Regions from separate parts of the Novipirellula artificiosorum genome, predicted to be linked through region 2. Evidence: riboswitches for the same ligand, from Rfam matches in the RefSeq annotation. Region 2 holds a riboswitch; the other holds the start of a gene.
The links. A riboswitch is a leader RNA that binds a small molecule or an ion and turns the genes downstream of it on or off. The one in region 2 is predicted to bind cyclic di-GMP.
Positions count from the first base shown of each region.

Region 1 (3,547 bases), on a different contig from region 2:
TCAGGAATCCGATCGGCTGGCCACGGTTCCAGACGGATTTTTTCGGGCGTAATTTCCTCGCCCAACTCAATTGCCTTGGCGGCAACAAAGATCTCGATCGTCGGCGCTGAACCACCTCCCGTATTTCGGGCCTGCATCCATTGACTAATGCCGATGGCTGCAACGGTCCCGCATACGATGGCGAGTAACAGAATGAGTGATTTGTTTCGCATGGCTAATTCAGACGTCCCATGGTGGGGATCAGTTCGCTACGGCGGAAGGGAGACAACAACGCTCGATTCAGCGCGGTTGGATCGTTCCGATTCATAGGGGTTTTCGGTGCAGACAGTGGCACCGCTGCAACCCGCACGATCGGCGAGTTACGACCGCTGTAACCCGTTAGAACGACCCGGACTACCAGGTTGCCCCAGACGGTGTCTCTTCACACAGAAAAAGGGGTGCATCACACACCCCTTGAGTCAGTCGCCGGTTGCTAGTGGACCGTCAGCATTAAGTTTTAGGGTAGTGGATTTCGCCAGAAATCCGTCACTCAAATGTTCTTCGGGACTTCTGGCGAAGCCCACTACGTCCCAACTCGCAGTTTTAACCTTGACGGTCCACTAGAGCCAGCAACAAGCTTTGCTAAACCAGCATTCCGGCGATCGCGAAGTAGGCAATCGAACCGATGGCCATGGGAATCCCATAGGGCAGCAGTTTCATGGTCGGTTTTCGCTCTCGAGCAATCTTGGAGAGTTTCGACGGGCTACGAACCGTCTTCCATTCGTGCAAGATCTGGTGGGCCATCGCGTAATGCTTGTGCCACTGGCCACTGGCGAGAATCATAAACAACGCCATCACCCCGCCGACGATCGCAGTCGCTGCGAAGGCCCACAACGTGACGATCGCTCCGAGCCAAGCGCCCACGCCGGCGAGCAGTTTCACGTCGCCGCCGCCCATGCCACCGACATTTCGGAGCACCAACAACAACATCATGCCAACAAAGGTGCCGAGTAGGCTGAAACCGAATCCGTGAATCCCGGATTGCAGGGTCCAGTGAACCCAGCCGCAGAGGATAAAGGGGAACGTTAACCAGTTTGGCACCTTTAGAATCGCGCCATCAATCACTGCAGCGATGATCAAAACGACGGTAACAAACCAAACCGTCCAGTGTTCGGCCATGCCGTGAAACAGAGTATCCATGTGTCGTTCTTCCCCGAGAATGTTTGCTGTGAAGGTGTGCGGTAAAGGTCTTTGGTGAGCGAGCCGATTCGATCGGAGTGCAACCGCGGGTCAGCGGGTGATCTTCGCTAGGTTGCTGTCGCGCCACGAGGAGCGTGGCTGGATTTGGAAACCGGTTTTATGCCTCGCTTCAACTAGCGAGGGCCAACCATCCAGCTGAACATTGCAAACAGCAACGTGACGAAACAACAGGAAAGTTGCCAAGCGTAAGCTGCTGCGTCGGCTGGAATCAGTGGGTAATTCATAGGTAGGTTCTCCCGTCTCTCTCAATCCGGGACATTTTGTAATTTCTTGAAGATGCAAGCACCGCTTGTCGGTTGGCATCCCGCGTGTTTGCCGTCAGGCACGTATCAAACAAGCGAACCCAAGCAGCTGGCACCGACCGCGGGCGCGATCGATGCCAGAGTCTGCGTGGAATTCTGTTGGTCAGGCCACTACCGAAGTAGCGGCAATGGATCAGGATCCACCGCCGATTGCCGTGCCGACTTCTTCGAACTTGGCTTTCGAGTTCGTACCGATGGTACCAACTGCTGCCAAGCAAACGACAACGATCAAAGCAAGCATGACAGCGTATTCAACCGCAGTTGGGCCATCTTCTTCTTTCAGGAAGTTAACAATACCTTCAGCAAAACTCTTCATGTCTCTCTCCTCGCGAGTGAGATGTGGATCGTCTAGGTGGGGGACCCACAACGACGACAACTAAGTAAAGATCGATTCGACGTGAAACGACCCTAACGAAGGGCAGTCTCGTCTCCGACGTTCGTTTAACGCTCCTTGGTAAACCATTCGTCGAAAAAACCCGTAAGCTCTCGACTCCTCGTTCACCCCGGCAGCTCGGCTTTCCTGAAGCAACCGTGCTCGCTACGAAGAACGAACACCATTCACTCACGGACCCGTGGCTTTGCGCCCCGCCTTCTCAAGCGGTATGCCTTTGTCGAAGGAGCGAAACTGACCAGCCATTCCGGCGATCCCAACACAGGAAACGCTTTCACGCTGGCAGCGGAACGAACTACGATCCGCTCACTCTTTCTACTTTGAAGGTACGATACGTTTTGCCACAGTCAAAAAACGCGGGTCAACGAAGCCTTAACGATTAGCGAAAGGGGCCAGTCATGAGGGTTGGATGGGTTATCAGGTCGCAGTGCCCCTGTGGTAGGGTCGACAGTCGTTCACAACGACAGGTTGTATTAGCGAACGACACGGCTTTGAGGATTATCGGCATCGGCTTGCGGGATGCTTGATTGGCAAAGAGAATACAGGTTCGTTTGCGAAATTTGAAAAAGGAGAAATCGATGGACGATCAACGACGGGGCGACCCCTCCTGGCGAGATCAGCTCAGCCGCAATGCGGGAAACCAGCCCGACACACTGGTCTCGCTGTGTGACGCGTTTCTGCAGGAGGTTCCGATGTTGGTTCGCAATCTCGAACAAGCCGTGGCCAGCGGGAATACCAAATCATTGCGGATCGCTGCCCATACGCTCAAATCCTGTCTGCGCTACATCGCCCCTGATGAGGACGTCGCGTTGGCCGCGACCATCGAAGCGAACGCGGATTCACCGGAATCGATCACTGCGAACCAGGTCGATCAACTCAGGCGAACGGCAAGCGAATGGTGCGAGTGCGTCGAGCTGCTGCGTCAAGAAACGGTTGATGGGAACGCTTGATCGAATCGCTTTGGCGGGCATGACTCCCCCCGCTGGTCCCGTTTGGGTTAGAATTTAGACTTATGGCCCCCTCCCTTTCGGAGGTCGTCCGGTTTTTAAGTTGTTGATTGAAAAAGACATACAGGATTTACCTCTCCCTCTGGGAGAGGTCAAGCCTAAGCGAGGGAGAGGGAAAACGGGCTGCGATGACAGCATGAAATTCCAGCACGGTTTCCATACCGGCCCTCCCCCTCGCTGCGCTCGACCCCTCCCGCTGCGCGGGCAGGGGTGGTTGGATACCTAAACACTGTATTCGTCACAACTTAAAAACCGGACGACCTCTTCGTCATGGGGTCACCGTTTTTTTCTTATTGATGGTTCATTTCAAACAAAGAGTGCTCCTATGGCTAGTGTCTTGCTCTGCGAAGACAGCCCGACTCACATGATGCTGATGCAAACGTTGCTTGAAGAGGATGCTCACGAGGTACGTTGTGCCGAAGACGGACGCCGGGGCATGGCCTTGATTGCTGAAGCCATGCCGGATGTCGTCGTCACGGATTTGCGGATGCCTGAGATGAACGGACTTGAGCTGGTTCAAGCGATTGTTGAAAACTATCCGAAATTGCCCGCGGTCGTTGTCACGGCGCGCGGGAGCGAGGATTTGGCGGTTGACGCGTTGGCGCTCG
Region 1 covers NZ_SJPV01000006.1:185,245-188,791, reverse strand. Annotated here, with positions in the region: gene cpaB (Flp pilus assembly protein CpaB) at 1-212, opposite strand, end outside; gene Poly41_RS17600 (A24 family peptidase) at 622-1,179, opposite strand; gene Poly41_RS17595 (Flp family type IVb pilin) at 1,675-1,857, opposite strand; cyclic di-GMP riboswitch class I at 2,044-2,158, opposite strand; gene Poly41_RS17590 (Hpt domain-containing protein) at 2,511-2,882, shown strand; gene Poly41_RS17585 (response regulator) at 3,265-3,547, shown strand, end outside.
Region 1: another riboswitch for cyclic di-GMP. It lies ahead of Poly41_RS17595 (Flp family type IVb pilin); the one in region 2 lies ahead of Poly41_RS28145 (TadE/TadG family type IV pilus assembly protein).

Region 2 (3,547 bases):
GGCTAATTCGTTCTTGATCGGTACGCTTCTCTTCGATTTCGTTTCGGTAGCCAAGATACCGTTTGCCTCAACAGCGATTTCCTCAGCAGTCATCGGTCCCCGCTTTTCAATCACAGCGATACAGTCCGCTACCAATTGTTTCAGCTGTTCCGATGCTACTGCTAACGCAGCAATGTGGTCAGCATGTTCTTTTGCTTTTGGTCGCGCAAGCTCGGGTCTGGTATTGCCAAGAAACTCATCTAGGTCTGCTCGGCTAGGGCTTGCCGCGATCGCCGCTTTCAATCTAGGCAAATCGTCCGCAAGCTTTCTTACTAGTCGCGGTGCCCTAAGCGGCGGCTCGGGTTCGCAGAATCCGCACTTCATACCATCGGAAACGTTGCGATTCGCGACACTCGCAAGACGTGACACGTCATCCAAGTATGCTGATAGTTCAGTAAGTAGCGCAGCCTTGGTTGCCGGTTGATTCGCCCAGCTTGGTAGCGATTGCTTGCTCATTCCATTGCTCCCCGTTGAAAGATGCCATCGCGTGCAACCCACGGGGATGAGTCGCACCACGACGGCGTTGAAGGCGGGTAGCTAATCCCGCGTTCAGGAAATCCTACCGCTTCAGGGGAGTATTGGAAGAGCCAGTTTACGGGCAACCGTGGGCGGAGTCGGTGAAGAAAGCGGCAGCGGCCCGATCCGCTGCCGCGAAAGACCGGGGAATCCAGGAGAAGCAATGACAACCGCTTCCAACTGTTGTTCCCATCCCTGTAGGTAGGGTATTTCTCTGGCTGCCTCCTTGCAGTTTTCTGCAATCCGCTTGGACGCGTCGGTGTCTAGACCGCCAGCAGTTTATCGATTCAGTAACTCGCTTAAGCTGGTCCAGCCGACGCGCCAAAAACTGTTGGGAGCGATGATCTGGAATGGTTCCGATTGGGGCGTTAGCACTGCGTTCATTTAAACTTCCGACCGACGACCATGGCTGACCACGAATGGAGTTTGTGCGGCTTTCCGCTTCGCCGCAGGCGGATGCTGCCGATGTCATTTCTCGATTCCAAATTGTATTGTGTCGAGAAGCGAGCTACCTTCGCCACACCGCTACTTAACTTGAACCAGGTAGAAAATCGGTTTATGTTCGGGCGTGAATTGCACGGTCTCCGAAAGCGGCGTGACGAGTCGTTGTCGAGGAACTAATTGACCTCACCGCCCCGAACAGATAGAACGCTGACGAATCATTTCCGAAGATGGCCGCTCGATGCGGGCATCGTGTCATAAAACATCGTCACAACTGTGTAATGGACGAACACGCACGCAGCCGCCAGCATAATCCATTCGATTGGATCATTCGGACGCGACGAAGGACATACGGGAGAATTCCTTCATGCAAAGTCGCTCGATCCCGCGTGCTTCGGGGGAAATCGGAGCTAGGTTTAATGTTGACCTGTCATACTTGCTCTTCATCTCTCCTCTACCTATCGGTCATTTCTCCTTAATAGGCAAACCAATCGCGAGGTTGGGACGCAAAGCCATGGGTCCATGAGAACGTGGATCGCCAGGTTACCGAAGGGCGTGAATGCGAGATCGTGGCAACCGAATGACCACCGTGCTGAAAACAAGGGCGATATTGCGTCGCAACCACGTCCTTGATTCGGGGCGCTGTCGAGGAATCGCATATTCGCTTCTTTCGCCAGTGCCGGTTGAGTTTTACAATTCGTTTGGAAATGGGAATCGAGCATCATGCGCACACGATACCGATCGCCTCAGTCGAGGCACCGTCGCGGTGCCACTGCCGTCGAGATGGCCATTGTCGCCCCATTGTTCTTCCTGTTCACCTTCGCATTGGTTGAGTTTAGCCGCATTTCAATGGTGAAGCAGGGATTGACCGATGCAACTCGCGCAGGTTGTCGCGAAGCGATTCTTGCCACCACGCTCAACCGCAAAGATGCGGAATCGAAAGTCCGCGATCACTTGAGGGCGGTTCTTCTCAATGACGCGATGGCCGATCGGTGTCATGTTTCGATCAGCCCCGGCGATCTCAGTAGCGTGGAGCGGGGAACGGAAATTACCACTTCCGTCGAAGTGAATTGCTCCGACATCTCGTGGATAGCCCCGCGTTTCGGCGACGACGTGATGTTGCGGGCGAAGTCAACCATGAAGCGTGAGTAATCAATCGGCCATTCATTTTGTACTGGAGTCTCCAATGACCAGGAAATCTAAAATCAGATTCTCGACGGTGCGACATCATGATCGCAGAGCAGTGGCAGCGGTTGAATTTGCTGTGATTGCACCCGTGTTGATGCTTATCGTTTTGGGGGCGATCGACGTCGGTCAAAGTATCAATGTGGCGCAGATCTTAGATAATGCATCTCGCGAGGGCGCCCGATTTGCTTCTCGCCTGGAAACCACAACTCAACAGCAAGTGGAATCTGCCGTTCAGGCTTACGTAGCAGATGCATTTGCAAGTACTTCGAGCGGCGATTTAGGCATGGCACTGACAGTCAATGTTGGTAGCGATGCCGGTTCGGTGGTTTCCGGGGGAGACCTGACAACCATTGAGTCCGGTGCCAACGTTTCGGTTCAGGTAGCCCTTGATTACGAAACAGTTCGCTGGATGGGAGGCCTGCCAGGTTTTGGCACTTCCACCATCACGGCCACGACCGTGATGCGGCGAGAGTAATCAAGTTTGTCATCGGCTTCGTTGGATTTGTCATTCCGGACTAAGAGGAACAGAAACCATGTTACACAGACCATCCATGCGGCGTCGTTCGCAACGCAAGGGCGCGATCGTTGTAATCGCGGCTATTCTATTTCCAATTTTCATCGCCATGCTGGCATTCGCCGTCGATAGCGGATACCTGTTGAAGAAACGATCCAGACTGCAACACGCCGCCGATGCTGCCGCACTTGCAGCCGTTCGCGATCTGGTGCCGGACGCCTATGGGGATCAAGACTTGGATAAGGTCCGTGCGACGATCCGAAGTTTTGCCAATTTGAACGTAAGGGATGTGGGGAGCTTTACTGTTCTTGGCTCCGATATTGAGATCGGGCGATACGATCCAGAAACCATTTATAGTGACGTTCAGCTTCTGGATACGGGTGTCTTTGACACGGTTCGTGTCACCTTTCGTCGTGATTCTTCCGCCAACTCCCCCGTCTCGCTGTTTTTCGCGAGGATCTTTGGCATGGATGATTCGGACGTGAGTGCGACGGCGACGGCAGTGCTGCAAAAGGCAAGCATTCTGGAACCCGGTGTGGGCGTGCTGCCTTTCTCTATCCCAGAGGATCTTTGGAAGGCAACGCCTGACGGTAATGTTTGGAGTATTTACGGCGACGGACGTATGGAGGACAGCTCTGGGGGTCAACTCCCCGGCAACTGGGGGACTCTCAACCTCGGCACGTCTGCAAACTCGACGGCAACAATCAATGATCAAGTTCTCAACGGTCTCCAACAGGTGCACCTGGATGGACTCTACGCAGAGGGCCGCATTCCTCAGAGCAACCAGATCAGGAGCAGCCATGACTTCAATGCAAATGGTGACCAAGGGCTCTCCGGTGGGATGAAGTC
Region 2 covers NZ_SJPV01000015.1:23,351-26,897, forward strand. Annotated here, with positions in the region: gene Poly41_RS28140 (hypothetical protein) at 1-495, opposite strand, end outside; gene Poly41_RS34480 (hypothetical protein) at 961-1,176, shown strand; cyclic di-GMP riboswitch class I at 1,468-1,547, shown strand; gene Poly41_RS28145 (TadE/TadG family type IV pilus assembly protein) at 1,720-2,148, shown strand; gene Poly41_RS28150 (TadE/TadG family type IV pilus assembly protein) at 2,141-2,659, shown strand; gene Poly41_RS28155 (pilus assembly protein TadG-related protein) at 2,718-3,547, shown strand, end outside.